DNA from 4 places in the Microbacterium sp. HA-8 genome. Region 3 is predicted to be linked to each of the others. Evidence: predicted binding sites of a transcription regulator. Region 3 holds the regulator's gene; each other region holds the start of a gene.
What was found. The regulator HrcA, encoded in region 3, represses chaperone genes, less so after heat shock. The targets are predictions, from matches to a motif close to TTNGCACTCGNNNNNNNCGAGTGCNAA.
Positions count from the first base shown of each region.

Region 1: a site for HrcA is predicted at 3,576-3,602, ahead of groES (co-chaperone GroES). Genes of this name have one in related genera too.
Region 2: a site for HrcA is predicted at 4,737-4,763, ahead of AB2L57_RS03505 (Hsp20/alpha crystallin family protein). Genes of this name have one in related genera too.
Region 4: a site for HrcA is predicted at 1,710-1,736, ahead of groL (chaperonin GroEL). Genes of this name have one in related genera too.

Region 1 covers NZ_CP162025.1:949,802-957,683, reverse strand. The annotation lists gene AB2L57_RS04565 (ABC transporter substrate-binding protein) at 469-1,743, opposite strand; gene rarD (EamA family transporter RarD) at 1,986-2,972, opposite strand; gene groES (co-chaperone GroES) at 3,193-3,501, opposite strand; gene AB2L57_RS04550 (THUMP-like domain-containing protein) at 3,660-4,847, shown strand; gene AB2L57_RS04545 (hypothetical protein) at 4,858-5,361, opposite strand; gene tsaD (tRNA (adenosine(37)-N6)-threonylcarbamoyltransferase complex transferase subunit TsaD) at 5,358-6,449, opposite strand; gene rimI (ribosomal protein S18-alanine N-acetyltransferase) at 6,446-7,006, opposite strand; gene tsaB (tRNA (adenosine(37)-N6)-threonylcarbamoyltransferase complex dimerization subunit type 1 TsaB) at 7,003-7,692, opposite strand.
Region 2 covers NZ_CP162025.1:732,452-740,333, forward strand. The annotation lists gene coaA (type I pantothenate kinase) at 1-145, shown strand, start outside; gene AB2L57_RS03485 (DUF2520 domain-containing protein) at 220-984, shown strand; gene panC (pantoate--beta-alanine ligase) at 990-1,844, shown strand; gene panB (3-methyl-2-oxobutanoate hydroxymethyltransferase) at 1,841-2,734, shown strand; gene AB2L57_RS03500 (alpha-amylase family protein) at 2,767-4,698, opposite strand; gene AB2L57_RS03505 (Hsp20/alpha crystallin family protein) at 4,825-5,322, shown strand; gene AB2L57_RS03510 (MarR family winged helix-turn-helix transcriptional regulator) at 5,516-5,950, opposite strand; gene AB2L57_RS03515 (DUF2207 domain-containing protein) at 6,017-7,831, shown strand.
Region 3 covers NZ_CP162025.1:2,292,366-2,300,247, reverse strand. The annotation lists gene AB2L57_RS10990 (PhoH family protein) at 1-257, opposite strand, end outside; gene AB2L57_RS10985 (HIT domain-containing protein) at 307-657, opposite strand; gene AB2L57_RS10980 (16S rRNA (uracil(1498)-N(3))-methyltransferase) at 681-1,418, opposite strand; gene dnaJ (molecular chaperone DnaJ) at 1,418-2,527, opposite strand; gene hrcA (heat-inducible transcriptional repressor HrcA) at 2,581-3,621, opposite strand; gene hemW (radical SAM family heme chaperone HemW) at 3,714-4,934, opposite strand; gene AB2L57_RS10960 (DUF1990 family protein) at 4,936-5,586, opposite strand; gene lepA (translation elongation factor 4) at 5,597-7,510, opposite strand; gene AB2L57_RS10950 (ExeM/NucH family extracellular endonuclease) at 7,737-7,882, shown strand, end outside.
Region 4 covers NZ_CP162025.1:1,104,866-1,110,185, reverse strand. The annotation lists gene groL (chaperonin GroEL) at 51-1,673, opposite strand; gene AB2L57_RS05280 (DUF3048 domain-containing protein) at 1,799-2,899, opposite strand; gene AB2L57_RS05275 (cold-shock protein) at 2,993-3,199, opposite strand; gene AB2L57_RS05270 (LytR C-terminal domain-containing protein) at 3,356-3,916, opposite strand; gene AB2L57_RS05265 (DUF3263 domain-containing protein) at 4,001-4,270, opposite strand; gene AB2L57_RS05260 (DUF2332 family protein) at 4,280-5,287, opposite strand.

The sequences.
Region 1 (7,882 bases), 1.3 Mb from region 3:
TCAGCCCGAATCGGCCCGGATCGGGCCCGGGGCGCAGCACGGGTCCGGAGTGTTGACCGGTTTCGGCCGAGGGGGCGGCCCCCTCTGGGCGCGGCCGCCCAGCCCGACCCCTTTTGGTCGACCCGATCTGAGCCGCGCCGAGCCGCGCCGAGCCGCGCCGAGCCGCGCCGAGCCGACATTTTTGCAGCGAGCCACCAGACGTCGTGTGGTGGCTCGCTGCAAAAATGTGGGTTCGACGGATCCGAGCGCCCGCTCGACGGATCCGAGCGCCCGCTCGACGGGTCGACGGATCGGCGCGTGGTCCGGAAGGCGGACGACGGTGCGGGCGGACGACGGCACCGGCGACGCGGACGACGGCCACAGGCGGTGTGGACGCCGCAGACGACGGCGCAAGCGGCGCCGCCACGCCGACATGCGAAGGGGCCCCGGTTCCGAAGAACCGGGGCCCCGACGCGTGGTGTGGAGAGCTCAGCCCTCGTAGGCCACGTAGGTGTTGTCTTCGACGAACTCGTAGATGCCGATCGACGCCTCGGTCGGGTCGCCGACCTCGTCGAACGTGATCGGACCCGAGATGCCGTCGTAGTCGGCCACGCCGCCACCGAGGATGATGTCGGCACACTCGGCGTAGGTCGAGCAGGTCTCGCCCTCGCCGGAGCCACCGGAGACCTCGATGAGCGCCTCGGCGATCGCCGCGCTGTCGGTCGAGCCAGCGGTGAGCGACGCGAGCGCGAGCAGGATCGTGGCGTCGTAGGACTCGGCCGCGTAGCTGTACTCCTCGAGCGGGGCGGTGCCCTCGGCCTCAAGGAAGGCGTCGAGCTCGCCCGTGAAGTCAGCGAGCGAATCGATCGTCAGACCCGGCAGCGTGCCCTTGGCGCCCGTGAGTGATCCGGCGGGGAACTCGTCGCCGAAGTTCGACAGGTTGCCGTCGACGAAGTACAGCTTGTCGGCGGGGATCTGGCCGAACAGGCTCGGCAGGATCGTCGTGACCTCCTCGAACGTGATCAGGGCGATCGCGTCGGGGTCGGCCGCGAGGACCTCGCTGATCTGCGCGTCGAACGACGTGTCACCCGTGTTGTACGTGGGCGCCGCGACGACCTCGCCACCGGCGGCCTCGAAAGCCTCGGTGACGTAGCCCGCGAGTCCGGTGCCGTACGAGTCGTTGAGCACGATCATGCCGAGCGTCTGGTTGCCGTCCTCGGCGATCAGGTTGCCGAGAACCTCGCCCTGCAGCACGTCGGAGGGAGCGGTGCGGAAGTACAGACCGTTGTCGTCGTACGTCGTGAACGCGTCGGACGTGTTCGCCGGGGAGAACAGGATCGTGCCGGCGCCGACGACCTGGTCGATGAACTGCAGAGAGACACCGGACGACGCGGCACCGATGATGGCCGAGACGTCCATGCCCAGAAGGCGCGGGATCTCGGTCTCGTAAGCCTTGTTGTCGGTGTCGCCCGAGTCGCCGTACTCGACCTCGATGGTCAGGCCGGTGTCGGCGGTGGCCTCGTTGATCTGCGATGCGGCGTATGCCACACCGGCCTCCTCGGGCGGGCCGAGGAAGGCGAGGTTTCCGGTCTGGGGCAGCGCGGTGCCGATCGTGAGGGTCATCTCCTCGCCGGCCTCGGCGGCGGGCTCGGACGACTCGGTGTCGCCGCCGCTGCCGGCACAGCCTGCGAGGAAGAGCGCGCTGACGCCGACCGCGGCGATACCGCCGAGGACCTTGCCGCGCGAGCGGGTGAAGCCGTTCATGTTGCTCCTTGCTGTGAATGAACGTGAGGCACGGCTCGGGAAGCCTGCCCAGTGGATTCACCCTAAGCGCGGGACCCGCCCACCAATGTTGCGGTGCGTTAACGATGTGTCACAGTAAAGTCACGACCCGATAACGGGCCGGTTTTGCCGCCCGAACGGGACAGTTTCCCCCACCGACGGGATGCTGCAGCCACTGTTCCCCCATCGACCCGGTACCACCTGGCGAAGAACCCGGTTCCGCGTCAGGTGATCGCGCCCAGGTCGGAGGCGCCTCGCGCCCGCCGCGCGAAGAGCAGCGAGTCGACCGTCAGCACCGTGAGCGAGACCCAGACGAGCGCGAACCCGATCCATCTCTCGAGGGGCATCGGCTCGCCGAGGAGGAACGCCCCCGTGACGAACTGCATGATCGGCGCGATGAACTGCAGCAGTCCCATCACGGTCAGGGGCACGCGCCGCGCACCCGCGGCGAAGAACAGCAGCGGGGTGGCCGTGGCGACACCCGCGAGCAGGAGCAGCGCGGCGTGCCCGATGCCGGCGCTGCCGAGGGTGAGGCCCGTCGTGAGCGAGACGACGATCAGCTGCCCGATCGCGACCGGCATGAGCCAGAAGGACTCGAGCGTCAGACCGCCGACCGCATCGACGGCCGGACCGATCTGCTTCTTGATCAGCCCGTAGACACCGAATGTGGCGGCGAGGGTCAACGCGATCCACGGGAACGAGCCGTAACCCACCATGATCACGATGACGGCGAGCGCACTGATGGCGATCGCGATCCACTGCGTCGGGCGCAGGCGTTCGCGCAGCACGAGCACACCGAGGATGACGGTGAAGATCGGGTTGATGAAGTAGCCGAGGCTCGTCTCGATCACGTGGCCCGTGAGCGTCGCGATGAGGAAGACCTGCCAGTTCACGTAGATCACGGCTCCCGCGAGGGCGGTCCACAACAGCAGCCGCGGTTGCCGGATGATGCGCGCGAACGCGCCCCACGAGCGGGTGACCGACAGCAGCAGCACGCAGAAGACGAGCGAGAGCAGGATGCGCCAGGCCACGATCTCCCACGGACCGGTCGGGGCCAGCAGCAGGAAGTAGAGAGGGAGGAATCCCCACAGCAGGTAGGCGGTGAAGGCATATATGCCGCCGACGGCGCGCTCGCGCGCCGGGTCGGGCGTGGCGGAAACCCCCGCGGATGTGACCGACCGCGCAGCATCGGGCGCGGGGGTGGGGCTCACCGGCTCAGCCTACGCCCGGTCACCGACACGACAGCATCCCGAGCCTGCCGAGTGTGCGTGGAATTCTGCCAGAGGCGCGGGCGCGGCCCTTCGACGGGCTCAGGGCGCGAAACGCGGGCGCGGCCCTTCGACGGGCTCAGGGCACGAGACACGAAGCCGCGGAGACATGCAGAAGGGCCCGGATGCCGAAGCACCCGAGCCCTTCCGATCGATCAGTCGCTCAGCGGACGACGACCGCGAGCACGTCGCGGGCCGAGAGCACGAGGAACTCATCGGCGCCGAACTTGACCTCGGTGCCGCCGTACTTGCTGTAGATCACGCGGTCGCCCACGGCGACGTCGAGCGGAACGCGGTTGCCGTTGTCATCGATGCGACCCGGGCCCACCGCGATGACCTCGCCCTCCTGGGGCTTCTCCTTCGCGGTGTCGGGGATGACCAGGCCAGAAGCCGTCGTCTGCTCCGCGTCGACCTGGCGGATGACGATGCGGTCCTCGAGCGGCTTGATGGAAACCTGAGTGGAAACCGTCACGGTCTACCTCTTTCTTGATCCAAGACTTGTTAGCAACCTCGTGGTGAGAGTGCTAATCACAGTGTAGGCATCCGCTGGCACTCATGCAACGCGAGTGCCAATCCGGGTGACGGATGCCGTCATCCGGCCGTGTCGGGGGCTGCACCTAGGCTGGTCCGGTGCTGATGTCCGAGCTCACCGCGCTGCTGACCCCCGAGGGTCTGCGGCTGCTCGACGCGACCCCGGCGCTGGAGTCGACAGACGACGTCGCCCGCGAGGTCACGCGGCTGCGCGCGGCGGGGCACTCCCCCGACCTGGTGTCGGCCGTCGTCGGGCAGGCGCGGCTGCGGGCACGCGCGCGGGCCAAGTTCGGCGACCTGGCCGAGCGCATGCTGTTCACGCGCGCGGGCCTCGAGCAGTCCACGCGGTTGCAGGTCGCGACGCTGCACGCGCGTCGCTTCCGCGATGCGGGCCCCTCGGTCGTCGCAGACCTGGGCTGCGGCATCGGCGGCGACGCCCTCGGGCTCGCGGGCCTCGGACTCGACGTGCGCGCCGTCGAGTCCGACGATGTCACAGCGGCCCTCGCGGCCTACAACCTCGCGCCGTTCCAGGGCGCGGCATCCGTCGTCTGCGGGCGCGCCGAAGATGCCGACCTCGCCGGCGTCGACGCGGTCTGGCTCGACCCCGCCCGTCGCACCGCGGGGCACAGCGAGACCCGGGCCGTTGGGGCGTCGGAGTACACGCCGAGCCTCGCATGGGCCTTCGGCCTCGCGGCTCGGATGCCCGCGGGCATCAAGCTCGGTCCGGCGTTCGATCGCGGCGAGATCCCCGACGACGTCGAGGCGCAGTGGATCACCGCCGATGGATCGACGATCGAACTCGTGCTGTGGTCCGGGGCCCTTGCCCGGCCGGGCGTGCGGCGCTCGGCGCTCGTGCTCACCGGCGGCGGGGCGCACGAGCTGACCGCGCCCGGCGACGCCGACGACGAGCCCGTGCGCGCGCTCGGTGCCTTCGTGCACGAGCCGGCGGGATCGGTCATCCGCGCTCGGCTGATCGGCGAGGTCGCGCGGGCGCTCGAGGCGGGTCCGCTCGCGCTCGGCGTGGCCTACCTGACGGGCGACGCGGCGCTGACGAGTCCGTTCGTGTCGTCGTTCCGCGTGCGCGAGGTGCTGCCCACCGACGTCAAGAAGCTCGCCCGCGCCCTGCGCGAGCGCGACATCGGCACCCTCGAGATCAAGAAGCGCGGGGTGGATGTCGATCCCGCCGTCCTGCGCACGCGTTTGCGACTCGCGGGACCCGAGTCCGCGACGCTGCTGCTCACGCGGGTGGGCGCCACGCGACTGGCGATCCTCGCCGATCGCGTCTGACGCCCGTGCCTCAGGCGAACAGCGTCGCCTGAGACGCCGCCCACGCGATCCAGATCATGCTGTAGATCAGCGACAGGATGCCGAGCGCGAGCGCCCACCCCGCGATCTGCCGACTCTCACCCGCGCGCCGGAGAGCCATTCCCGCGGCCACGACCGCGACGATACCGAGCGGAAAGCCCCAGCCCACGAACAGAGATGCGGCAAGGCCGACGATCGCCACAGCGAGCGCCCACCCCGCGATGCCGCGGGTGCGCGGCGGTGCCGGCACGGCCTCCGTATCGGGATTCTGCGGGAACGGCACCGGACCCGTCTCGGGCACGAGGGCGGGCGGGGGTACCGCGGCGGGAGCCGCGAGCCCCGTCTCGGGCGCGCGTGGCGTCACGCCGTCGGTTTGGCGCGGCGCCGCGCCCTCAGTCGCGCGCGACGTCATGCCCTCGGGCGCGCGCGGCGTCATGCCCTCGGGCGCGCGCGGCGTCATGCCCTCGGGCGCGCGCGGCGGCGAAGGGTCGGTCATGCCCGGGCCCCGGCATCCACCGTCTCGGCCGCCGCGACCTGGATCTCGGTCACCGGCAGGGTCGAGTCCGCGCCGAACGCGAGGGTCGACGCGGGGCGCCCCGACATGATCAGCTCGGAGGCCAGCGCCGCGATCATCGCGCCGTTGTCGGTGCACAGCGACAGCGGGGGGATGCGCACCGTGACGCCGGCGGCCTCGGCCCGCTCGAGAGCGACCTCGCGCAGGCGGCGGTTGGCGATCACTCCCCCGCCGAGCAGCAGGCGCGGCACGCCGTGCTGCGCACACGCGTCGAGGGCCTTGGTCACGAGCACGTCGATCACCGCCTCGCGGAAGGATGCCGCGACATCGGCGATCGGCACCTCGACACCCGCGGCCTCGGCCTGCTCGACCCACCGGGCGACGGCGGTCTTCAGACCCGAGAACGAGAAGTCGTAGCGATGCGCCGCCATGTCGCTGGCCCGAGACAGCCCCCGCGGAAAGCGGATCGCGCTCGGGTCGCCGGATGCTGCCGCACGGTCGATCTCGGGACCCCCGGGGTAGGGCAGTCCGAGCAGGCGCGCGACCTTGTCGAAGGCCTCGCCCGCGGCGTCGTCGACGGTCTCGCCGAGCAGTTCGACGTCGCTCGTCAGGTCGCGCACGAGGAGCAGGGAGGTGTGTCCGCCGCTGACGAGCAGGGCGACCGTCGGGTACTCGAGCGGCTCGGCAGCATCGTCGAGGATGTCTGCCGCGATGTGTCCGACGAGGTGGTTGACGGCGTACAGAGGCTTGCCGAGGGCGACGGCGAGCGCCTTCGCGGCGCCGACTCCCACCATGAGCGCGCCGGCAAGGCCGGGTCCGGATGTCACGGCGACAGCATCCACGTCGGCGAGGGCGACGCCGGATTCGGCGAGCGCCGCCTCGATCGCCGGCTGCAGCGCCTCGAGGTGTGCGCGGGCGGCGACCTCGGGCACGACGCCGCCGTAGCGGGCGTGCTCGTCCATGCTGCTGGCGATCGTGTTCGAGAGCAGCATGCGGCCGCGGACGATGCCGATGCCGGTCTCGTCGCAGCTGGTCTCGATGCCGAGCACGAGGGGCGCGGTGCGGTTCACGTGCAGGCTCCTGCCTCGGTGGTGATCTGCGCGCCCTGCGCCGGGTGGAGGGCGCGGGTTGTCGTCGCGGGCTCCCGGGCCGGACGCTGGGCCGCCCACTGCGCGGCCCACCCCCGCAGATCGAGGCGCATCACGACGGCGTCGACCCCGTCGGGCTGGTAGTACCGGGGCCTGCGACCGATCTCGGCGAACCCCTCCGACGTGTACAGCTGCTGCGCGACCGGATTGTCGGCGCGCACCTCGAGGAACACCTCGCGCGCCCCCAGCCCCGCCGCCTCGGCGAGCAGCGCCCGCAGCAGGGCCCGCCCGCGTCCTCGACCCCGGGCGGACTCGGCGAGAGCGATCGTCTGGATGTCGGCATCCGAGGCCCCGCGGGACGCCCGTACGCCCCCGTACCCGATCAGCCGGCCCGCTTCTTCGAGCACGAGGTAACGGCCGTGGGGCGAGGCGAGCTCTTCGCGCATCATCGCGTCGGACCACGCGTCGGTCGGGAACGATGCGCGCTCCAGGGCCATGATCGCGCCGAGGTCGGCGCCCGTCGCCGCGCGCACGCTCACGTGCCGACCCGCTTGCGCGGCCCGCCGACGGTGACGTCGGGTGAGCGCAGATAGAGGGGCTCGGATGCTGTGGCGACAGCATCCGACGCGATCTGTCGCGCGGCGACCCGGCCGAGGGCGGCCGCCGAGATCTCGGTGACGTCGATGCGGGTGGGGCTGGCGGAGGCGGCGTCGGTGGCGGTGGCGTCGGTGGCGTCCCCCGTGGTGGCCCCCGCCCCGGCGAGCCGTGCGTCGAGCTCGTCGCGGGGGGCGAGGTCGGGCTCGGCCGCGCGGATGGGCAGGCCGCGCTCGTCGATACCGGCGTAGATCGTGTACGCGAATTCGCGGCGCCGCGCGTCGGTCGTGATCGCGATGAGGCCTCGAATGCCGGGCCGGTCGAAGTGGGTGAGGGCCGCGGCGTCGTGACTGGCGACCGGGACGATCGGGATCCGACGACCGAGGGCGAAGGCTCGCGCGGCCGCGATGCCGATGCGCAGGCCGGTGAAGGGTCCGGGGCCCATGCCGGCGGCGACGTGCGTGATGTCGGCCGGGGTCGCGGCGGCGGCGTCGAGCGCGCGCTCGAGCAGATCGCCGATGATCTCGGCGTGGCCGAGGGCGTTCGGGGTGGATGCCTCGCCCCGCACCTCCCCGTCGAGGGTGACGACCGCGACGGCGGTGCCGAGCGAGGTGTCGATGGCGAGGATCACGCCCTCCAGGGTAGTCGCGGCGCCGCGGGGGCGGTGCGGGGGCGGTGCGGGGGCGTTGGGGCGTCAGAATCACCGTGGGGCGCGCTGCAGCACGCCCCACGGTGATTTCAACGCCCCAACGGCCGGAGAACATCGAGACCCAGCATCCAACGCCAGCCCACGCCCCGCAGAGCCGACGGTGGGGCGTCAG
Region 2 (7,882 bases), 1.6 Mb from region 3:
CTCCGAGACGGCAGCCGGGTTCTGGAACGGCGTCAACCTGCCGAACCTGCTCGAGAACGTGCTGCCCACACGGCACCGCGCCGATCTTGTGCTGCAGAAGGCGGCCAATCACACCGTGGAGGGCGTGCTGCTCCGCAAGCTCTGAGGTGTGGATATTCTGGACGCGGTCCAGAACGACGTCGGATGCGCAGATGCACGTCGTCCCCCGGGCGAGAAAACATGAACTCCAACCCGCAGCACTACTTTGCACGCACCGTCGTGGTGGTCGGCGCCGGACGCCTCGGCCGGGCGATCGCCCGAGCCTTTGCGACCGCCGGCATCGATGTCACCGGTCCGCTGGGACGCGGCGAGATCGCCATCGCCGACATCGTGCTGCTGTGCGTGCCCGACGCCGAGATCGCACCCGCCGCCGCGGCGGCCCGTGCCCGAGGGGGCTCCCGCGTCCTCATCGGGCACACCTCGGGAGCGACCCCCCTCGAGGGACTCGACGTCGACTTCGGTCTGCATCCCCTGCAGAGCTTCACGGGGGACGAGGGGTCCGAAGCTTTCGCAGGCATCGGCTGTGCGATCGCGGGGCGCACTGCCGATGCCCGCGAGGCGGCGCTCGCGCTGGCCACGAGTCTCGGCGCGCACCCCTTCGACATCGCCGACGAGCAGCGCGCGGCCTATCACGCCGCCGCCTCGATCGCATCGAACTACGTCGTCACGCTGCTCGATGCGGCCGAGCAGCTCGGGGCCGCCGCGGGACTGAGCGCGCAGGATGCCCGCGCACGGCTTGCGCCGCTCGTGCGCTCCACGATCGAGAATTGGCAGCGGCAGGGGCCTGAGATCGCGCTCACGGGCCCGGTCGCGCGCGGCGACGAGGTGACGGTCGGCCGTCAGCGCGCTGCGGTCGCCTCCGGCGCCCCCGATCTGCTGCCCGTGTTCGATGTGCTGCGCACCGCGACCCGTGCGCTCGCCACGAGAGGACAGGACGCCCGATGAGGATCATGCGCAGTGTGGCCGAGGTGCGGGGCGCGGTGCGCGACGCTCGGGCGGCGGGGCGGCGAGTGGGTCTCGTGCCCACGATGGGGGCGCTGCACGAGGGGCACCTCTCGCTGATCCGGCGCGCGCGTGCCGACACCGATCTCGTCATCGTCTCGCTGTTCGTCAACCCCACGCAGTTCAACGCGCAGGACGACCTCGCGGCCTACCCTCGCGACGAGGCGCGCGATGCCGCGCTCGCGGAGGGGGAGGGCGCCGACATCCTCTTCGCCCCGCCCGTCGACGAGGTCTATCCCGACGGTTTCGCCACGACGATCCACATCGCGGGCCTCACCGAGGTGCTCTGCGGCGCCTACCGCGGCCCCGCGCACTTCGACGGTGTCACGACGGTCGTGACGAAGCTGTTCCAGATGACGACACCCGATGTCGCCTTCTTCGGCCAGAAGGACGCGCAGCAGGTGCTCGTGGTGCGCCGGCTCGTGCGCGACCTCGACATCACCGTGCGCATCGAGGCGTGCCCCACCGTGCGCGAACCCGACGGCCTGGCCATGAGCTCTCGGAACGCGTATCTCGACGCTGACGCCCGGCAGCAGGCCGGCGCCATCAACCGTGCCCTCGAAGCCGCGGATCGCGCCCTCGCGGGCGGTGAGACCGATGCGGCGGCCCTGCTCGCGATCGCGCGGGAGGTGCTCGCCGGCGCGCGTATCGAACCCGAATACCTCGAGTTGCGGCATCCCGAAGACCTTCGCCCGCTGGAGGCGGTCGAAGGCGACGCGCTGCTCGCCGTCGCCGCCCACGTCGGCCGCGCCCGTCTGATCGACAACAGGATGCTGTCGCATCCGGCGAAGGAGCACGCATGAGCGCCCGTCCCACCCCCGCCGAAGACGGTGCCGCGCCGGTGCCCGTGACCTTCGCCGAGATCGCCCGGCGCAGGGCGGCGGGCGAGCCGATCGTCATGGTGACCGCCTACGACTACCCGGGCGCTCAGGTCGCGGAGGCCGCCGGGGTCGATATCGTGCTGGTCGGAGATTCGGGCGCCATGACGGTGCTCGGCTACGACAGCACCGTGCCCGTGACGGTGGACGAGATGCTGATGCTGACCAAGGCCGTGCGGCGGGGAATGACCGTGCCCCTCCTCGTAGCCGACCTGCCCTTCGGCTCGTACGAGGTCTCGGACGAGCAGGCGATCCGTACGGCGCTGCGCTTCGTCAAGGAGGCGGGCGCCGATGCGGTCAAGATCGAGCGCGGCGGCACGTCGGTGGACCGGGCGCGGGCGCTCGTGGCGGCGGGCATCCCCGTGATGGGACACGTCGGGCTGACGCCCCAGACCGCCGCGACCCTCGGCGGGTACCGCTCGCAGGGCCGCACGGCCGACGACGCCGCGCGGGTGTGCCACGAGGCGATCGAGCTGCAGGACGCGGGATGCTTCGCCCTGGTCTTCGAAGCCATCCCGAGCGCCGCGACCACGGCCATGCGCCCCTACCTGCGCGTGCCGGTGATCGGCATCGGCGCGGGCCCCGACGTCGACGGTCAGGTGCTCGTGTTCCACGACCTGCTCGGCATCTACGGCGGGCCGACCGCCCGCTTCGTCAAGCGGTACGCGCACCTGCGCGGCGAGATGATCGATGCCGTCGCGGCGTACGCCGGCGAAGTGCGGGCGCGGCAGTACCCCGGCCCCGAGCACGGCTACGGCATGCCCGACGCCGAGGCCGAGCGGCTGCGCGTGCTGCTGGCGGACTCCGGTCGCTGAGGGCCCCTCGACAGGCTCAGGGCGCGACAGGCTCAGGGTGCGACAGGCTCAGGGCGCGGCGTCACGCGCAGCCACGCGATGCCGTGGGCGGGCAGCATCCATCCGCCGGCGAGATCCACCGCACCGCCCTCGATGAGATCCTCGGCGCCCGCGCGAAACCCCGACAGGGTCTCTGCGGACACGTGTGCGGCGTCGTCGCCGACATTGACGAGCGCGAGCACGCGGGTCGCGACCTCGTCCACCGTCCGCTGGTAGCCCAGCACCTTCGGATGCCCGGCATCGAACCCGATCAGTCTGTTGCCCGCGAACTCGGGGGTCGCGCGGCGCACCTCGAGAAGCCGCATCATGCGTGCGAAGACGCGGCCGGCCGGCGTGGCGGCATCCATGCGCTGCGCGTAGCGCTCGGCGGGCCGGTGCGGCCGGTGCACCCAGCGGCTGTCGCCGGCCCGGTCGGGGTCGTCGGCGTAGCTGTGGTCGTTGAGTTGCGCGACCTCGTCGCCGAGATACAGCAGCGGGATGCCGCCCGTCGATAGCGCGATGGCGTGCGCGAGCACGACGCGGTCCTCGCCGCCGGGGTCGCCGGCCTCGATTCCGGCGAGGGATGCCGTCGTGCCGGTCACGCGCGCATCTCCGGTCTTCGGGTTCTCCTGGAACGGCACGCCGCGCGCGAAGGTGGCGGGGAAACGGCCGACGTAGAAGTCGTTGAGGAAGCGCCGGTGCGGGTAGCCGTGGATGCCGAACTCGGCGGCGTCCTCGTCCGCGAAGGTCCAGCCGATGTCGTCGTGACTGCGCACGTAGTTGACCCACGCCGTGCCGGGCGGCAGGTCGTGCCGGCGCTCGAGGGCTTGGCGCAGCATCCGCGGGTCGCGTGTCGCGAGCGCCTCCCACGTCAGTGCCATCTGCAGCGGGTTGTACGAGAGCCGGCATTCGTCCGGCGAGATGTATTCGATGACCTCGTCGGGGTGCACGATCGCCTCGGACTTGAACAGCAGGCTCGGCGCGGCCATCGCGAGCACCGCGTTGAAGGCCTGCAGCAGCAGGTGCGCCTCGGGCAGCGACTCGCACGGGGTGCCCAGGCGCTTCCAGATGAAGGCGACGGCATCCATGCGCAGGACCTCGACGCCCCGGTTGGCGAGGAAGAGCATCTCGCCCGCCATCGCCCGGAACACCGCCGGATTGGCGTAGTTGAGGTCCCACTGGAAGTGGTAGAACGTCGCCCAGATCCACCGCCCCTCGTTGCCGGCGCCGGGCATCGGCACGAAGGCGCCCGGGTGGTCGTCGGGGAAGATCTCGCGCACGGTGCGCTCGTAGGCGTCGGGCATCTCGCGGTCGGGGTAGATCAGGTAGAAGTCCTCGAAGTCCGGTTCGCGCGCGATGGCTCTCTGCGCCCACTCGTGCTCGTTGCTCGTGTGGTTGAAGATGAAGTCGACGACGAGCGAGATGCCCGCCAGCCGCAGATCGGCGGCGAGGCTCGCGAGCTGTTCCATGGTGCCCAGGGCGGGATTCACCTTCCGGTAGCTCGAGACCGCGTATCCGCCGTCGCTGTTGCCCTCGGGGCTCTCGAACAGGGGCATGAGGTGCAGATAGGTCAGCCCGAGTTCCTCGAAGTAGGGGATCTGCGCGCGAATGCCCTCGAAGTCGCCGCCATAGCGGTCGACGTAGGCGACGGCCCCCAGCATCCGTTCGCTCTCGAACCAGGTGGGCTCTTGCTCGCGCTGTGCGTCGCGGGCTCTGAGTTCGAGAGGGCGGGCGTTCCAGGATGCCGCGGCCTCTCCGATCACGGCCGCCAGCTGCTCGAGTCCGTCGGGGCGTTCGCCGTACAGCCGACGGAAGAGTGCGTGCAGGCGCGGCGCGTGCGCGCCGAAGCGGGAGAGGAAGGCGTCGTCGAGCCGTCCGGCATGGGATTCGGCGAGCGAGAGGATCGGGCCGCGCTGGATGTCGAACTCGTCGTCGAGCCGTGTCATCGCCCCACTCTAGGGTTCGCGAGCGGCGAACGAAACAGCTGGCACTCTCGGGTCGAGAGTGCTAATCTGATCGCAGTTGAGTCGAGTGGACTCAACTCTAGACATTCAGAACAGAAGGAGAGAATCATGGCCACCTATGACCCGTTCCGTGACCTCGACCGCCTCGCGACGAGCCTGTTCGACACCCGCCGCGGTCCGCGGCGCATGCCGATGGACCTCTACCGTGACGGCGACCACTACGTGCTGACGGCCGACCTGCCGGGCATCGACCCGGGTTCGGTCGACATCGACGTCGACGGTCAGCTGCTCACGATCCGTGCCGAGCGCACGCTCGCCGCGGGCGAGGGTGTCAAGTGGATCACGCGCGAGCGCGAGGCTGCGAGCTTCCTGCGTCAGCTCAACCTCGGTCAGGGCATCGACACCGAGAACATCTCGGCGACCTACAGCAACGGCGTGCTCAGCGTGACGATCCCCGTCAGCGAAAAGGCCAAGCCGCGCAAGGTCGAGGTCAAGACCGACGCCGAGACCCCGGTGCTGACGGCGCACGAGAGTCACGCCGGAGCCGGAGCCGGAGCCGGAGCCGGTGCCGGTGCGGCCGACGCTCCGCGCCCCGTCGAGCAGTAATCCGGTCGTGGGCGCGCCCCGCGGGCCCGCACCCGGTCGTGGGCGCCCCGCGGGCCGCGCCCACGACCGAACCCACATATTTGCAGCGAGCCACCACGCGACGAGTGGTGGCTCGCTGCAAATGTGTGGGTTCGGCGATGCGGGGGCCAGGACGCAGCGGAGACCCGGCCCGGGCGGGTCAGTGGCCCGCGGGTCAGTCGCGCGGGCCGCGCAGCTTGGCCGTCAGGTCGCGCAGGGTGCGCAGCTCGTCGTCGTCGAGTCGCGACATCCGCTCGCTGATCGTGCGCGCGTGCTGCGTCGCGATCCGGCGAAACGCCGCCGCGCCCTCTTCGGTCGCGCGCACGAGGGCGCCGCGCCCGTCGTCGGGGTCGGGGCACTTCGTGACGAGGCCACGGGTGACCATGCGATCGACGAGGCGCGAGACCGAGGGCTGGCTGACCAGCATCAGCGACGTGACATCGCGCAGCCGGGCGGTCATCTCGGGTGCCCGGGTGACGGTGAGAAGCACGTCGTATTCGGCCTGCTCGAGTCCCGTGCCGCGGAAGTCGGTGCTGATCTCGGAGAACACCTCGTGCTGCGCGCGGAAGAGACTCTCCCACGCGTCGACGGCGAGGTGACGGTTGGCCATGGGCAAGAGAATACGCCCTCGCCGGTTCCCCGGCGGGTCGGTTCGCGGCGTCCGTAGGCTGGCGTCATGCGCACGATGATCAGGATGCTGGCGGTAACGATCGCCCTCGCGTTCGGTGGGGTGGGGGTCGGTGCGCTCGCACCCCCGCAACCCGTTCACGCGGCGACAGCCCTCGCCGCGGTCGGCGATGTCGACGACTTCGTGTTCGACAGCCTCGACGTCGACTACACGCTCACCCGAGCGGATGACGGCACCTCGCGCATGCGGGTGGTCGAGACGTTCGTGGCCGTGTTTCCCGAGACCGACCAGAACCGGGGGATGAGGCGCAGCATCCCGGATTCGTACCTCGGCAGCCCGCTCTTTCCGGCGCTCGTGTCGGTGACGGATGAGACGGGAGCGCCGCGGGCGGCCGAGACGGACAGCGAAGACGGGCGGTTGGTGATCACGTCGCGCGCCGACGACTTCGTGCACGGCGCGCAGACCTACGTGTTCACCTACGACCTGGAGAACGTGACGCGGGCGTTCGCCGACACCGATTCGGACGAGCTGTACTGGAACGTCAACGGCCTGGAATGGGCGCAGCGCTTCGGTTCGGTGAGCGTGACGCTCACGATGGATGCCGAGCTCGGTGACGCGCTCACCGGAGCCCAGGCCTGCTACGTCGGCGCGGCGGGCGCGACCGATCGCTGCGAGATCTCCGCTGCAGCGGATACCGACGAGCGAGCCGGCGCGCGGATCGAGGCGTCGACGGGGGACCTCGCGCCGTACGAGACGATGACGATCGCGGTCGGGTTCGCGCCGGGAACGTTCATGCCCTTCGATTCGTCGCCGCTCGCGTCGCCGTTCGGCTGGCTGCAGGGAATCTCACTGCTGGGCGGCATCGCGGCGCTGGTCGCGGCCATCGTCGTGCGCGCGCGACGACTGCGCGATGACCCCGGCCGGCCGACGATCATCGCCGAGTACACCCCGCCCCGCGAGCTGGACGCGCTGGAGTCGGCGGTGCTTCTGGGCAAGACGGCCAAGGGGATTCCGGCCGAAGTGCTCGAGCAGGCGATCGCGGGCTCGCTGCGCGTGGTCGAGGGGCCGCGGAAGTGGGGCAGTACGACCTATGAGCTGCACCTCGTCGACCGCTCGCGCGGCGATGAGAACGGGCGGGAGCTGCTGGATGGCATGTTCCACGGCGGCGCGACGACCTACACCCTCGGCAAGAGCGACAGCAGGCTCTCGCGCACGGCGCAGAGGATCCTCGCGGACGCCGACAAGGCGCTGAAGCGGAAGGGGATGCGTCGCGTCGTGCCCGCGCGCGTGCGCGTGTGGCCGATCCTTACGGCGGTGCTCGCGGCCGTGGGTGCCACAGTCTTCGGAATCGCGGCGCTCGGGGCCGGGGTGTTCGCGGCGGTTCCGATCGTTCTGCTGATCGTGGGGGCGCTGCTGGTGTTCGTCGTCGCGGGGCTGCTCTCGCGCAGGCCGCTGACGGCGCACGGCGCCGAGGTGCGTGATCATCTGAAGGGGCTCGAGCTCTTCATCGACTGGGCGGAGGCGGATCGCATCCGCATGCTGCAGTCGCCGCAGGGTGCCGAGCGGCAGTCTGTCTCGGCCGATGATTCGCGGCGGATGCTGGAGCTCTACGAGCGGCTGCTGCCGTACGCGGTGGTGTTCGGGCAGGAGAAGAAGTGGGCGTCGGAGCTGGCGGTGCGCTACGGGGACAGTGCGCCGGGCTGGTACTACGGCAACGCGCCGTTCCACGCCGCGGCGTTCTCGGCGAGCGTGTCGTCGCTGACCTCCAGTGCGTCGACGGCGACCGCCTCGTCGTCGGGCGGGTCGAGTGGGGGCGGTTCTGCCGGTGGTGGGGGTGGCGGCGGCGGGGGTGGCGGTGTGTGACGCGACGCCGCGATCACGGCGTGCGGGCGCACAGAAAGGGCCGGTCGGAGA
Region 3 (7,882 bases):
GCCTCGCCGAGGACTTCGGAGGGGCGCTGACCGTCTCGGCCGAGGATGCGCGCCGACGAGGAGACGTCGGTGGGTCCGAGAGCGTGGCCCGACTTGGTCATGGTCAGCAGCTCCTCGACGAGGGTGCGCGCCGCCGCGACGGCCTCGACTGTGCCGCTCAGCGCGATCTCGTTGCCTCGCACGTGCACGTCGACATCGGGGTGCTCGCGCTCCACGACCCGGAGCAGGCGGTCCTGCGGGCCGAGCAGCTGCACCATCGCCACGCCGTCGGCGAGGAGACGCTCGGTGACGATCTCGGAATCGGCGTCAGCCACCGAGGCTCCCCTCTGCGAGGCCGCCGCCCAGCACGTGCGCGTGCACGTGGAAGACCGTCTGGCCCGCCTCGGCGCCCGTGTTGAACACCAGCCGGAAGTCACCGCCCGCGTGCTGCGCGGCGAGGGTGTTGGCCACACCGACGACCTCGGCCAGCAACCCCGGATCGCCCGCGGCGAGCTCGACCACGTTGCGGTAGGTCTGCCGCTTCGGGATCACCAGCAGATGCACGGGCGCCTGCGGAGCGATGTCGCGGATCGCGAAGACGTTCTCGGTCTCGGCGATGATCTCGGCGGGGATGTCGCCGTGGAGGATCTTCGTGAAGATCGAGGGTTCGTCTGACACCACGCCAGTCTACCGAGGCCGACTCACCAGCGGCCGAGGGCGGCGCTGACGACCGCCAGCGCGGCGGGTCCGGCCGTCGAGGTGCGCAGCACCGTGTCCCCCAGTCGCACCGTCCGCGCTCCCGCCCGCTGCAGCCGTTCGAGCTCCTCGGGCGCGATCCCGCCCTCGGGTCCGACCACGAGAAGGATGTCGCCGCGCTCTGCCGCGATGGCCTCGAGCGCGGTGAGGGGCTCGTCGGCGGTGGGTTCGAGCACCAGCACGAGGGAGATCGCGGCGCGGGAGGCGAGCTCGGCGGTCGTGACGGGATCCTCCACTTCCGGCAGCCACGCGCGATGGGCCTGCTTGGCAGCCTCGCGCGCGATGCTCTGCCAGCGCGCGACGCCCTTGACCGCCTTCGCCGCGTCCCACCTCGAGATGCTGCGCGCAGCCTGCCACGGCACGATCGCATCGACGCCCAGCTCCGTCGCGGACTGCACCGCCAACTCGTCGCGGTCCCCCTTCGCGAGGGCCTGCACGAGCACGACCCGTGGATGCGGGGGCTCGACGAATCGGCGCGAGTCGACACGCACGACGACCTCTTTCGGCGACACCGCCTCGCACTCGCCCTCGAGCCAGACACCGCGCCCGTCTCCGACCGTGACCTGTTCGCCGACGCGAACGCGGCGCACCGCCGCGGCGTGGTGCGCCTCGGCACCCGTCAGGACGACGGCATCCCCCACTTCCGAAGAACCGGCGCCGTCCTGCACGAAGTGCAGCGGCATCAGCCGTTCCGGAACCGGTCGCGGAGCTTGGCGAACACACCCTGGTGGAAGTGGGCGAGCTGGGGCGCGGGCGCCTTCGTGCGCTTGCGCAGCTCCTCCACCAGTGCCCGCTCCTTGCCGTCGAGCCGGGTGGGCGTGACCACCTGCACGCCCACGCGGAGGTCACCGCGCTGCGATCCCCGCAGCGGAGTGATGCCGCGGCCCTTGATCGTCAGCACATCGCCGGCCTGGACACCGGGACGCACCTCGAGCTCGACGGGGCCGTCGAGGCTCTGGATCGTCGTCGTGGTGCCGAGGATCGCGTCGGGCATCGACACCTCGAGCGTCGCGAGCAGGTCATCACCCTCGCGGCTGAACACCTCGTTCGGAGCCACCGACACCTCGATGTACAAATCGCCGTGCGGACCGCCGGCAGGGCCGACCTCGCCCGACCCCGGCAGCTGCAGGCGCAGCCCCGTCTCCACGCCCGAGGGGATGTCGAGCGAAACCGTGCGGCGCGAACGGACGCGCCCCTGACCCTGGCAGGTGGAGCACGGGTACGGGATCGTCGTGCCGTACCCCTGGCAGCTGGCGCACGGCTGGTTGGTGACGACGTTGCCGAGAAGGCTGCGGACCGTGCGCTGCACGTGTCCACTGCCGCGGCAGATGTCGCACGTCACCGGCTGAGTGCCGGGCTGACAGCAGGATCCCTGACAGGTCTCGCACAGCACGGCCGTGTCGACCTCGAGGTCGCGGTGGGTGCCGAAGACGACATCGGCCAGTTCGAGGGTGACTCGCACGAGCGCGTCCTGACCACGCTCACGGCGCGACCGGGGACGCGCACCCCGCCCCCCGCCCGCGCCGCCGAAGAACGTCTCGAAGATGTCGCCGAAGCCGCCGAATCCCCCGGCGCCGCCGAAGGCCTGATCGCCGCCCACGTCGTATTTGCGACGCTCCTCGGGGTTGCTGAGCACGTCGTAGGCGTGCGTGACCAGCTTGAAGCGTTCGGACGCATCAGCCCCGGGGTTCACATCGGGGTGCAGCTCGCGAGCGAGCCTGCGGTAGGCCTTCTTGATCTCTTCGGTGCTCGCGTCGCGCGCGACACCCAGCACCTCGTAATGGTCAGCCACATTCGCCTTTCACAGGTAGCGCCCGCCGACGCGGGCGCGGCGGGCGGGGCGCGTCAGCGCCGGTTCTCGTCTTCGTCGAGCAGTCGCGACAGGTAGCGGGCGACGGCCCTCGCCGTCGCGAGGTTGCTCGGGTAGTCCATGCGGGTCGGCCCCAGCACCCCCACGCGGGCGACGGTGCCGGAGGTCTCGTAGTCGCTCGTCACGATGGATGCCTCGCCGAGACCCCACGGCTCGTTCTCACGACCGATGCTCGCGGCGAGCCCCTGCGAGTCCGCGACCATCTCCGTCATCAGTCGCAGCAGCGTGACCTGCTCCTCGATCGCCTCGAGCAGCGGATAGATGCTGCCGCGGAAGTCGGACTCCCGCCGCGCGAGGTTTGCGGCACCCGCCATCAGGAGGCGATCCTGGCGGAACTCCTCCAGCTCCTCGGAGACGACGTGCGCGATCTGCAGCAGGGCAGCCTCCACGGGCGCGGGAGCCTGCTGCGGCACGGAGCGCAGCGCATCGACCCGGTCGGAGGCATCGCCCACCGGCATCCCGGAGATCAGGGTCGTCACCCGCGCGCGCAGGATCGGGATCTCGTCGTCGCCGAGCGGCGCCGAGAGGCCGGCGATGCGCTGCGAGACCCGGCCCGTGTCGGTGACGATGATCACGAGCAACCGCGTCGGGGCCAGACCGACGAGCTCGACGTGCGTGATCGTCGCGCGCGCGAACGAGGGGTACTGCACGATCGCGACCTGACCGGTCAGCTGCGAGAGCACACGCACAGTGCGGGCGAGCATGTCGTCGAGATCGCCCGGGTCTCCGAGGAAGGTGGAGATGGCGCTGCGCTGGGCCGGCGAGAGGGGCCGCACCTCGGCGAGATGATCGACGAACACGCGATAGCCCTTGTCTGTGGGCACGCGCCCCGAGGAGGTGTGCGGGGCCGCGATGAGCTCTTCGTCCTCGAGCAGCGCCATGTCGTTGCGGATCGTCGCGGCCGAGACGCCGAACGCGTGCCGATCCACGATCGACTTGCTGCCCACCGGCTCGTGGGTCTCGACGTAGTCCTGCACGATGGCACGGAGCACCTGCAGTCCGCGTTCGCTGACCATGGCTCCCCCTCCGGATGCTGGCACTCGAGAAGTCTGAGTGCCAATTCTAGCCCGACCCGGGAAGGGCCCGCGCGAGGCGCAGCGGGACCGGGTCAGTCCGCGACGAGGGCGCGGACCACGGCGTCCGCGAGAAGCCGACCCCGCAGTGTCGGGCGCACCAGCCCGCCGAGCGCCGCGGCGGGGTCCACGAGGCCGTCCGCGATCAGGCCCGCCACGGCGCGCCGGCCCGACGGCGCCAACGAATCGAGCGGCAGGCCCTCGCTGATCCTGGTGCGAAGCAGCACGCGCTCGAGTTCTGCGGTGGCAGGATCCGGCCGCTCCCGGGCGGCGGCGGGAGACGTGTCGGCGGCGAGACGCTGCGCGTACGCGGCGGGGTGCTTCACGTTCCACCAGCGCACGCCGGCGACATGACTGTGGGCGCCGGGGCCGAAGCCCCACCAGTCGCCGCCCCGCCAGTAGCCCAGGTTGTGCTCCGAGCGGGCGTGCGGATTTCGGGCCCAGTTGCTGATCTCGTACCAGGAGAACCCCTCGGCGGACAGCATCCCGTCGGCGAGCTCGTACATGTCGGCCTGCAGGTCGTCGTCCGGCGCCTCGAGTTCACCGCGGCGGATGCGCCGAGCCAGCGGAGTGCCGTCTTCGACGATGAGCGCATACGCCGACAGGTGATCGGGGCGCAGCGCGAGGGCGGTCTCGAGCGATCGCTCCCAGTCGGCCAGGGACTCCCCCGGCGTGCCGTAGATCAGGTCGAGACTGACATCGAGCGAGGCTTCGCGCGCCGCGGCCACGGCGGTGGCGACGTTGCGCGGGTCGTGGGTGCGGTCGAGGGTCGCGAGGACGTGAGGCACGCTGGACTGCATGCCGATCGAGACCCGGGTGACCCCGGCCGCGGCCAGGGCGTCGGCGACATCGCGGCTGAGCGTGTCGGGATTCGCCTCGACCGTGATCTCGGCGCCCGCTTCGACGCCGAACGCCTCGCGCACACCGTCGAGCATGCGCGCGAGGTCTCCCGGCGGCAGCAGCGTCGGCGTGCCCCCACCGAAGAAGACCGTGTGCACGGGGCGGCTGTCGGTCACCGCGTCACGCACACGGCGCGCCAGGGCGACCTCCTGCAGCACCGTGTCGGCGTACGCGGCCTGGGTCGTACCGCGCAGCTCCGTCGCGGTGTAGGTGTTGAAATCGCAGTAGCCGCATCGCACGCGGCAGAAGGGCACGTGCAGGTAGACGCCGAACGGGGCGCGGGCGTCGACGGCGACGTCGGCGGGCAGCAGACCGTCGGCCGGAGCGGGATCGCCCGGGGGAAGAGGACCGGCCACGTCAGGAGGGTGTGCTGTACATCGGTGAGATGGCGCGCAGGTAGCCGGTGAACAGGGCCTTGCGCCGACGGCGGGTGAGCCCCGGCAGCACCCGGTGGAGCAGACCGGTGGGCGCATCGAACGCGCGGACCGTGAACCACACCTCATCGTTCGTGCGCCAGTCGAGCATGAACGACTCCTCGCCACTGACCACCGATCCTCCGACCGTGCCGAGGGCGAACCCGATGCGCCGCGGCTCCTCCACGACGAAGATCACGCGCAGCTCGGCATCCGCCTTCATCCCGCCGGCCCGGCCTCGTACGTGCACGGTCGTACCCGCGCCGACGAACGGCGTGCCGTCCGCGTCGAAGCGCTGCTCACTCTCACTGCGGGCGGGGGCGACCGGGTTGCCCTCGTCATCGAAGCCGACACCGGTGTACATCGGACCGGCCGCGGGACGCACATCCGACAGGCGCAGACCCGCGCCCTTCAGAGCCGCCCACGAGAGCAGGGACTCGCCGGCGGAGTGGAACCTCGCCTCACCCGAGCCGATGCGCAGCGTCTCCTCGGCGGGGATGCTGCGCTCGGGCGGAAAGTGCATCAGGTCGGCCGCTTGGGTTGCCCCGACGGCCGCGTAGTCGACGGTGTCATCCCGGAAGCTCCCGCGGCGCATGCGCTCCACCCTACTTCGCCTTCGCCTCGACATCCCCCGACAGCGCCGCGATGAAGGCTTCCTGGGGCACCTCGACGCGGCCGACCATCTTCATGCGCTTCTTGCCTTCCTTCTGCTTCTCGAGCAGTTTGCGCTTGCGGCTGATGTCGCCGCCGTAGCACTTGGCGAGGACGTCTTTGCGCATGGCGCGGATCGATTCGCGGGCGATGATGCGCGCGCCGATCGCGGCTTGGATGGGCACTTCGAACTGCTGGCGGGGAATGAGCTTCTTGAGACGCTCGGTCATCAGCACACCGTAGGCGTAGGCCTTGTCGCGATGGACGATCGCGCTGAAGGCGTCGACCGCCTCGCCCTGCAGCAGGATGTCGACCTTCACCAGGTCGGCCTCCTGGGAACCGCTGGGCTCGTAGTCGAGCGACGCATACCCGGCCGTCTTGGACTTGAGGTGGTCGAAGAAGTCGAACACGATCTCACCGAGCGGGATCGAGTAGCGGATCTCGACGCGGTCCTCGCCGAGGTATTCCATGCCCAAGAGCGTGCCGCGCCGCTGCTGGCACAACTCCATGATCGTGCCGACGTAGTCCTTCGGCGCGAGGATCGCGGCCTTGACCATCGGCTCGGTGACGCTTGCGATCTTGGTGCCAGAGGGGAATTCGCTCGGGTTCGTGACCGTGAAGGTCTTCTTGTCATCGGTCATCACCTCGTACGTCACGGACGGCGCCGTCGAGATGAGGTCGAGACCGAACTCGCGCTCGAGCCGCTCGGTCACGATCTCGAGGTGCAGCAATCCGAGGAACCCGCAGCGGAAACCGAAGCCGAGGGCGACGGATGTCTCGGGCTCGTAGTTGAGCGAAGCATCCGACAGCTTCAACTTGTCGAGCGCCTCGCGCAGCACCGGGTAGTCGCTGCCGTCGATGGGGTACAGCCCCGAGAAGACCATGGGCTTCGGGTCGGTGTAGCCGGGCAGCGCCTCTTTCGAGGGCTTGGCGGCGTTGGTCACCGTGTCGCCGACCTTGGACTGGCGCACGTCCTTCACGCCCGTGATCAGGTAGCCGACCTCGCCCACGCCCAGACCCTTCGTCGGGGTCGGCTCCGGCGACGAGACGCCGATCTCGAGCAGCTCGTGCACGGCGCGCGTCGACATCATCTGGATGCGCTCGCGCGGACTCAGCGCCCCGTCCACGACCCGCACATAGGTGATGACGCCGCGATACGAGTCGTACACGGAGTCGAAGATCATCGCGCGCGACGGCGCCGTCGGATCACCCTGCGGCGCGGGGATCTGCTCCACCACCCGGTCGAGCAGATCCTCCACGCCCATGCCGGTCTTGCCGCTGACCCGCAGCACATCATCCGGGCTGCCGCCGATGAGGCTGGCGAGTTCGCGCGCGTACTTGTCCGGGTCGGCGGCGGGCAGATCGATCTTGTTGAGGACGGGGATGATCTGCAGGTCGTTCTCGAGGGCCAGGTAGAGGTTGGCGAGGGTCTGCGCCTCCATGCCCTGCGCCGCGTCGACCAGCAGGATCGCCCCCTCGCAGGCGGCGAGTGAACGGCTGACCTCGTAGGTGAAGTCGACGTGGCCGGGGGTGTCGATCATGTTCAGGGCGAACGTCTCGGCGCCGGTCCCTGAGCCCGAGCCCCCGGTCCCTGAGCCCGAGCCCCCGGTCCCTGAGCCCGTCGAAGGGACCGTCCACGGCATGCGCACGGCCTGGCTCTTGATGGTGATGCCGCGTTCGCGCTCGATGTCCATGCGGTCGAGATACTGGGCCCGCATGTCGCGGTCGGCGACGACCCCGGTGATCTGCAGCATCCGGTCGGCGAGCGTCGACTTGCCGTGGTCGATGTGCGCGATGATGCAGAAGTTTCGGATGCGCTCGGGCGGCGTGGCGGCGGGCTCGAGGGGCGTGAGGGCGCGGGGAGACATATCCGCTCGATTCTACGGCCCCGCGCACGCGCCCACCGGTCGATCGTCGCGGCACTTTAGACCGTGGATGCGGGGACACGCCAGCTTGCAGGATGTAAACAGTCGATGAGAGTTTGTTAACCATAAAGACACTTGCGCGGCGCCCGGACTGCAAAGAATGCTCAGAGTGCGGTCGGTCCCCGCGCGGCTTCCCCAGAGTCGCGCCCGTGCCGCTTCGGAGACGCTCGTGCCACAGCAGACACCCCCTGCCTCCCCGTCAGCCTCGACCCTGGCGCCCGCGCTCCGGGGTCGCGCCGCGCTCGCCGCCTCTCTCGCGGCGGTGACGGCATTCGCCGCGGTGGGGCTCGCGCCCGCCGCGCAGGCCGCGGTGAG
Region 4 (5,320 bases), 1.2 Mb from region 3:
AGGGCCCCTCCGCAATGGAGGGGCCCTTCTGTCGATCTAGCGGCGGGAACTCAGAAGTCCATGCCACCCGTCGGGTCGCCACCGGCGGGGGCGGCGGCCTTCTCGGGCTTGTCGGCGACGACGGCCTCGGTCGTGAGGAACAGGCCGGCGATCGACGCGGCGTTCTGCAGCGCCGAGCGGGTCACCTTGGCGGGGTCGATGATGCCCTGCGCGAACAGGTCACCGTACTCGCCGGTCGCGGCGTTGAGGCCGTGACCCGCGGGCAGCTCCGCGACCTTGTTCGCCACGACACCGGGCTCGAGACCCGCGTTGAGGGCGATCTGCTTGAGCGGGGCCTCGATCGCGACGCGGACGATGTTCGCACCGGTCGCCTCGTCACCCGTGAGCTCCAGCGTGGCCAGGGCGACCCGACCGGACTGGATGAGCGCGACGCCACCACCGGGGACGATGCCCTCCTCGACGGCCGCCTTCGCGTTGCGCACGGCGTCCTCGATGCGGTGCTTGCGCTCCTTGAGCTCGACCTCGGTCGCGGCACCCGCCTTGATGACGGCGACGCCACCGGCGAGCTTGGCGAGGCGCTCCTGGAGCTTCTCGCGGTCGTAGTCGCTGTCGGTGTTGTCGATCTCGCGACGGATCTGGGTCACGCGACCCTCGATCTGAGCCGAGTCACCGGCACCCTCGACGATGGTGGTCTCGTCCTTGGTGATGATGACCTTGCGGGCGCGGCCGAGCAGGTCGGTCGTCGCGTTCTCGAGCTTGAGGCCCACCTCTTCGGTGATGACCTGGCCGCCGGTGAGGATCGCGATGTCCTGCAGCTGCGCCTTGCGACGGTCGCCGAAGCCGGGGGCCTTGACGGCGGCCGACTTGAAGATTCCGCGGATCTTGTTGAGCACGAGGGTCGCGAGAGCCTCACCCTCGACGTCCTCGGCGATGATGAGGAGCTCCTTGCCCTCCTGGATCACCTTGTCGACGATGGGCAGAAGGTCCTTGATGTTCGAGATCTTCTGGTTCGCGATCAGGATGTACGGGTCTTCGAAGACCGCTTCCTGGCGCTCGGGGTCGGTGACGAAGTAGGGGTTGATGTAACCCTTGTCGAAGCGCATGCCCTCGGTGAGCTCGAGCTCGGTGCCGAAGGTGTTCGACTCCTCGACGGTGACCACACCCTCCTTGCCGACCTTGTCGATCGCCTCGGCGATGAGTTCGCCGATGGTGGGGTCAGCGGCCGAGATCGAGGCGGTCGCAGCGATCTGCTCCTTGGACTCGACCTCCTTGGCGCTGGCGAGAAGCTCGTCGGTGATGGCCTTGACGGCCTTCTCGATGCCCTTCTTGAGCGAGATGGGGTCGGCGCCGGCGGCGACGTTGCGCAGGCCCTCCTTGACGAGCGCCTGAGCGAGCACGGTCGCGGTGGTGGTGCCGTCACCCGCGACGTCGTCGGTCTTCTTGGCGACCTCCTTGACGAGCTCCGCACCGATCTTCTCGTACGGGTCGTCGAGCTCGATCTCCTTGGCGATCGAGACGCCGTCGTTCGTGATGGTGGGAGCGCCCCACTTCTTCTCGAGCACGACGTTGCGACCGCGGGGGCCGAGCGTCACCTTGACGGCGTCGGCGAGGATGTTCAGGCCGCGCTCGAGGCCACGGCGGGCCTCTTCGTCGAAAGCGATGATCTTTGCCATAAGTGTGTCGTCCCTCCCGGACGTAGGCGTTTGGACTTAGCACTCAACTTGATCGAGTGCTAACCCATTCTGGCACTCGCCCCTGGAGAGTGCAAGCCGCCGTGCGCCGCCCCGTGGCGCGGCGTTCAGACGACGCCCACCGCCCCGCCGTATCCGGCCGGCACGAGCTCGACCCACGTGTTGCCCGGCGCCAGATAGATCGGCATGCCGTACGCGTTCGTGAGCGCGATCGGGGCCTCTCGCGACGGCTTGGTCCACGTCGCCTGCACGACCTTGCCGCCCGTCGCGATCCACGCGGTGCCCGAGCCCACCATGACGGTGCGCGGGATCTCGCCGTAGGCCCAGTCGATGTCCACCGAGACCACGACGACGTTCGTCGCTCCCAGCTGCGCCCCCGACGCGTCGAGATCGGCCACGCCGTTCTGTGCACGCAGATAACGCGTGGATGCCGCATCCCACCGCCACGAGCGGGTCTCGCGCGGCGAGAACGAGAGGTCGAAGCCCGCGGCCGGCGACCCGTACGCCGCCGCGGAGGCCGTCTGCGGCCGCGCGGAGTACGCGAACTGCTGCGCGGGCGGGGCGATGCCGGCATAGGCGGCCCGCAGCCGCTGCGCCTCGACGAGCACGTTGTGCGGGGCGGCTTTGGTCCGCGTGCGGAACATGTAGGCATCGTCGGCGCCGCCGTGGATGGCGTTGTGCACGTTCGTTGCGACCATCATGTCGACGAACCGCTGCTGACCGCCCGAGTAGGCGATGACCCCGCCGAACGGGCTCACGATGTCGGGATCCATGGGGCGGATGCTGCGCACCGGTCCGATCTGCTCCGGCACATCGGAGTACCACGCGGCCACGTACCTGGTCAGCCCCCCCTCGACCAGCTCCTCGAACACGATGTCGGCACGCTCGAGCCCCACCTGCGGGCGGGCGGCGGGATGGTTGTCGATCTTGGCGGTGAGGGCGGGACCGGTGATCGAGTCGGCGAGCACCTCGGTTCCCCGCAGCGGCGAGAGCGCCGTCGCGGGCGGCTCGGGCGTGGGGGTGGGGGTGGCCGTCTCGGAGGGCGTGGCGGTCGGGGTGGCTGCCGCGCTCGTGCGGTCTGCGACCGGTGCGCCCGCGCACCCGGCGAGCACGGCGGAGAGCGATATCGCCAGAGACGTCGCGGCGATGACGAAGCGGCGGCGGGGCGCGCGCGATGAGGTCGCGCGCCGGCGCGCGGTCGGGATCATGCGCGTCACACTAGGCGGCGGCGACGACCGAGACCGGTCGACACGGCGGCACGGGCGCGATGTGTCCTCCGCGAGGACCCGATCACGTCGGGGTCAGGCGACGACGCGGACGGACTCGGCCTGGGGGCCCTTCTGCCCCGAGCCGACCGTGAACTCCACGGCCTGTCCCTCTTCGAGCACGCGGAAACCCGTCATGTCGATGTTCGAGTAGTGGACGAAGACGTCCTGACCGCCGTCCGCCACGGTGATGAATCCGTAGCCCTTCTCGGCGTTGAACCACTTGACAGTGCCTTGGGCCATGCGTGTACTCCTGTGCTGCGGGGGGGTGCGTCTGCGCCAGAATAACCAGCGCCGCGCGCCCTGAAACGCCGCTGGCGCCACTGTTGACATGCAGGCCGCGAACTCTTAACTCCGCGGAAACATCAGGGGCGGCATCCACCCCTCAGCGGGTGCGGATCACTCCTCGGGAGCGGGGGCCTCGGTCGCTCGATCGAGACCGATGACCACCGTCAGTTGCGTCGCCGCGGTGCCCGGCAGCGGGTACTCGGGGTCGAGGATGACCTCGGCCGCGCCGATCAGATCGGCCAGTCCGCGGGCGGCCGCTTCGGCCTCGGACGCGGCGTAGTAGACGGTCGTCGTGGCGAACTCGCGGTCTCCGGCGTTGCTGGCGATGACGTTCGAGTCCGCCCAGCCCTGCGCGACGAGTTCGTCCTTGAGCTGAGTGGCCAGACCGTCCTGCGGGGTGCCGTTGAGCACAAGCACCGAATAGGACGTATCGACCACGGGGGCGACGGTGGGTGTGGGTGCCACCGTCGGCACGGGCTCGGGGAACAGCACGATCCGGCCCTGCCCGAGGAGGGTGGCGAAGATGCCGGCCGCAACGAGCACGATCGTGGCGACCAGCGCCCAGAGGAAGACGACCCACCCGCGCACGCGAGGGTTCTCGGCGCGGTGCGCCCCGACCCGACCGGCGGACGGCGGCAGGTCGTCGAATCGGTCCTTCGGGGGCGTGGGCACCAGAGAATGCTACCGGCGGCGTCCCCGCGGCCCCGGCAGGGGGCGGGGCGCGTCAGGGCGAGGCCCGGCAGAGGTCGGGGCGCGTCAGCCCCGGAACTCGGCGGGAAGCGCCCGCTCCCGCGCGCGCCGGGTGCGCTCCTGCTGGTCGCGCAGTCGGCGCAGTCGCCCCACGAGCATCGGGTCGTGCGCGAGGGCGGCGGGCGAGTCGATGAGCCGGCCGAGCAGCTGGTAGTACCGGGCCGGGGCGAGCCCCAGGTCGGAGCGGATCGCCTGCTCCTTCGCGCCCGCGTGCCGCAGCCATTCGCCCTCGAACGCGAGGATCGCGCGCTCGTCGTCGGTGAGGGGCTCGGGCATGGCCCCACGCTAACCCGCGGCGCGCGACGAGCCGTTACGCCACTCCAGCCAGCCCCCGAGCGGGTCGCACGCGGCGAGCGCGTGCCCGTCCAGCCCGAGCACGAAGCCCGGCCACCTCGCCCCGTCCACCCCCTCCCCCGCACTCGCCTCGAGCCCCGGCGGGTCGAGCGAGACCCAGCGCGCGCCCACATCGCGGATCGCCGCCCGCATGCGCTGCCGGCCCGCGAAGGGCACGTGCGGGAGCACGCCGGGTGTCGAGACGACGAGTGTCGCCCCCGATGGGACCCGGGCGGCGAGGGCTTCGAGCGCCCCGGCATCCGTCGCATCGCCCGCGACGATCGTCGGTCGGTCGGCCGCGGCGACGTCAAGCGCCGCGGAGATGCGCGCCTCGCGGCCCGTCTCGCCCGGCCACACGAGCGTCGTCAGGAACGCCCGATCACTCGGATCCGCCGCGTTCAGGGGTGCCAGATCGATGCCCGCGCGCCAGACGATCTCGGGCAGATGCAGCGCGGGCACGCCGCGGCCCCGCACGCTGCTGTCCCGCACCTCGCACTCGAGCACGACAGAGGACCCACCCGAGGGGTCGAGATCGACCTCGGCCGCCCCGCGATACCGGTAGGCGTACCGGTCGGGCTGAAGGCACAGCCCGGCCGAGGCCCCCACCTCGATGAGGGCGATCGGCCCCTCGATCAGACTGAGCGCGGGCACGAGCGCCGCACAGCGCTGCGGCTCGTTCGTCTGCACCGAGCGTCGAGCGGCCTCGGCGACGAGCGCGTCCGCGTGACGCACGAGCCACTCCACGAACGGCACGCCCGGCAAGGGCCGCGCCCCCAGCATCCGCGCCACCGCGAACACGAGCGGCGGCTGGCGCCGGTTCGCGGGCAGCCGGTCGATCACGGCGCACGCCGACGCGGAGTCCGCCACCGCACGCGCCCACTCCTCGTAGACCGGCGAGCGGCCCGGCGCCTCGTCGCGGGCGAACCGCGCGTAGCGCGAAGCGGCATCGTGTGACGGCATCCCCCCATTCAATCCCGCGAACCGGGAACCGAC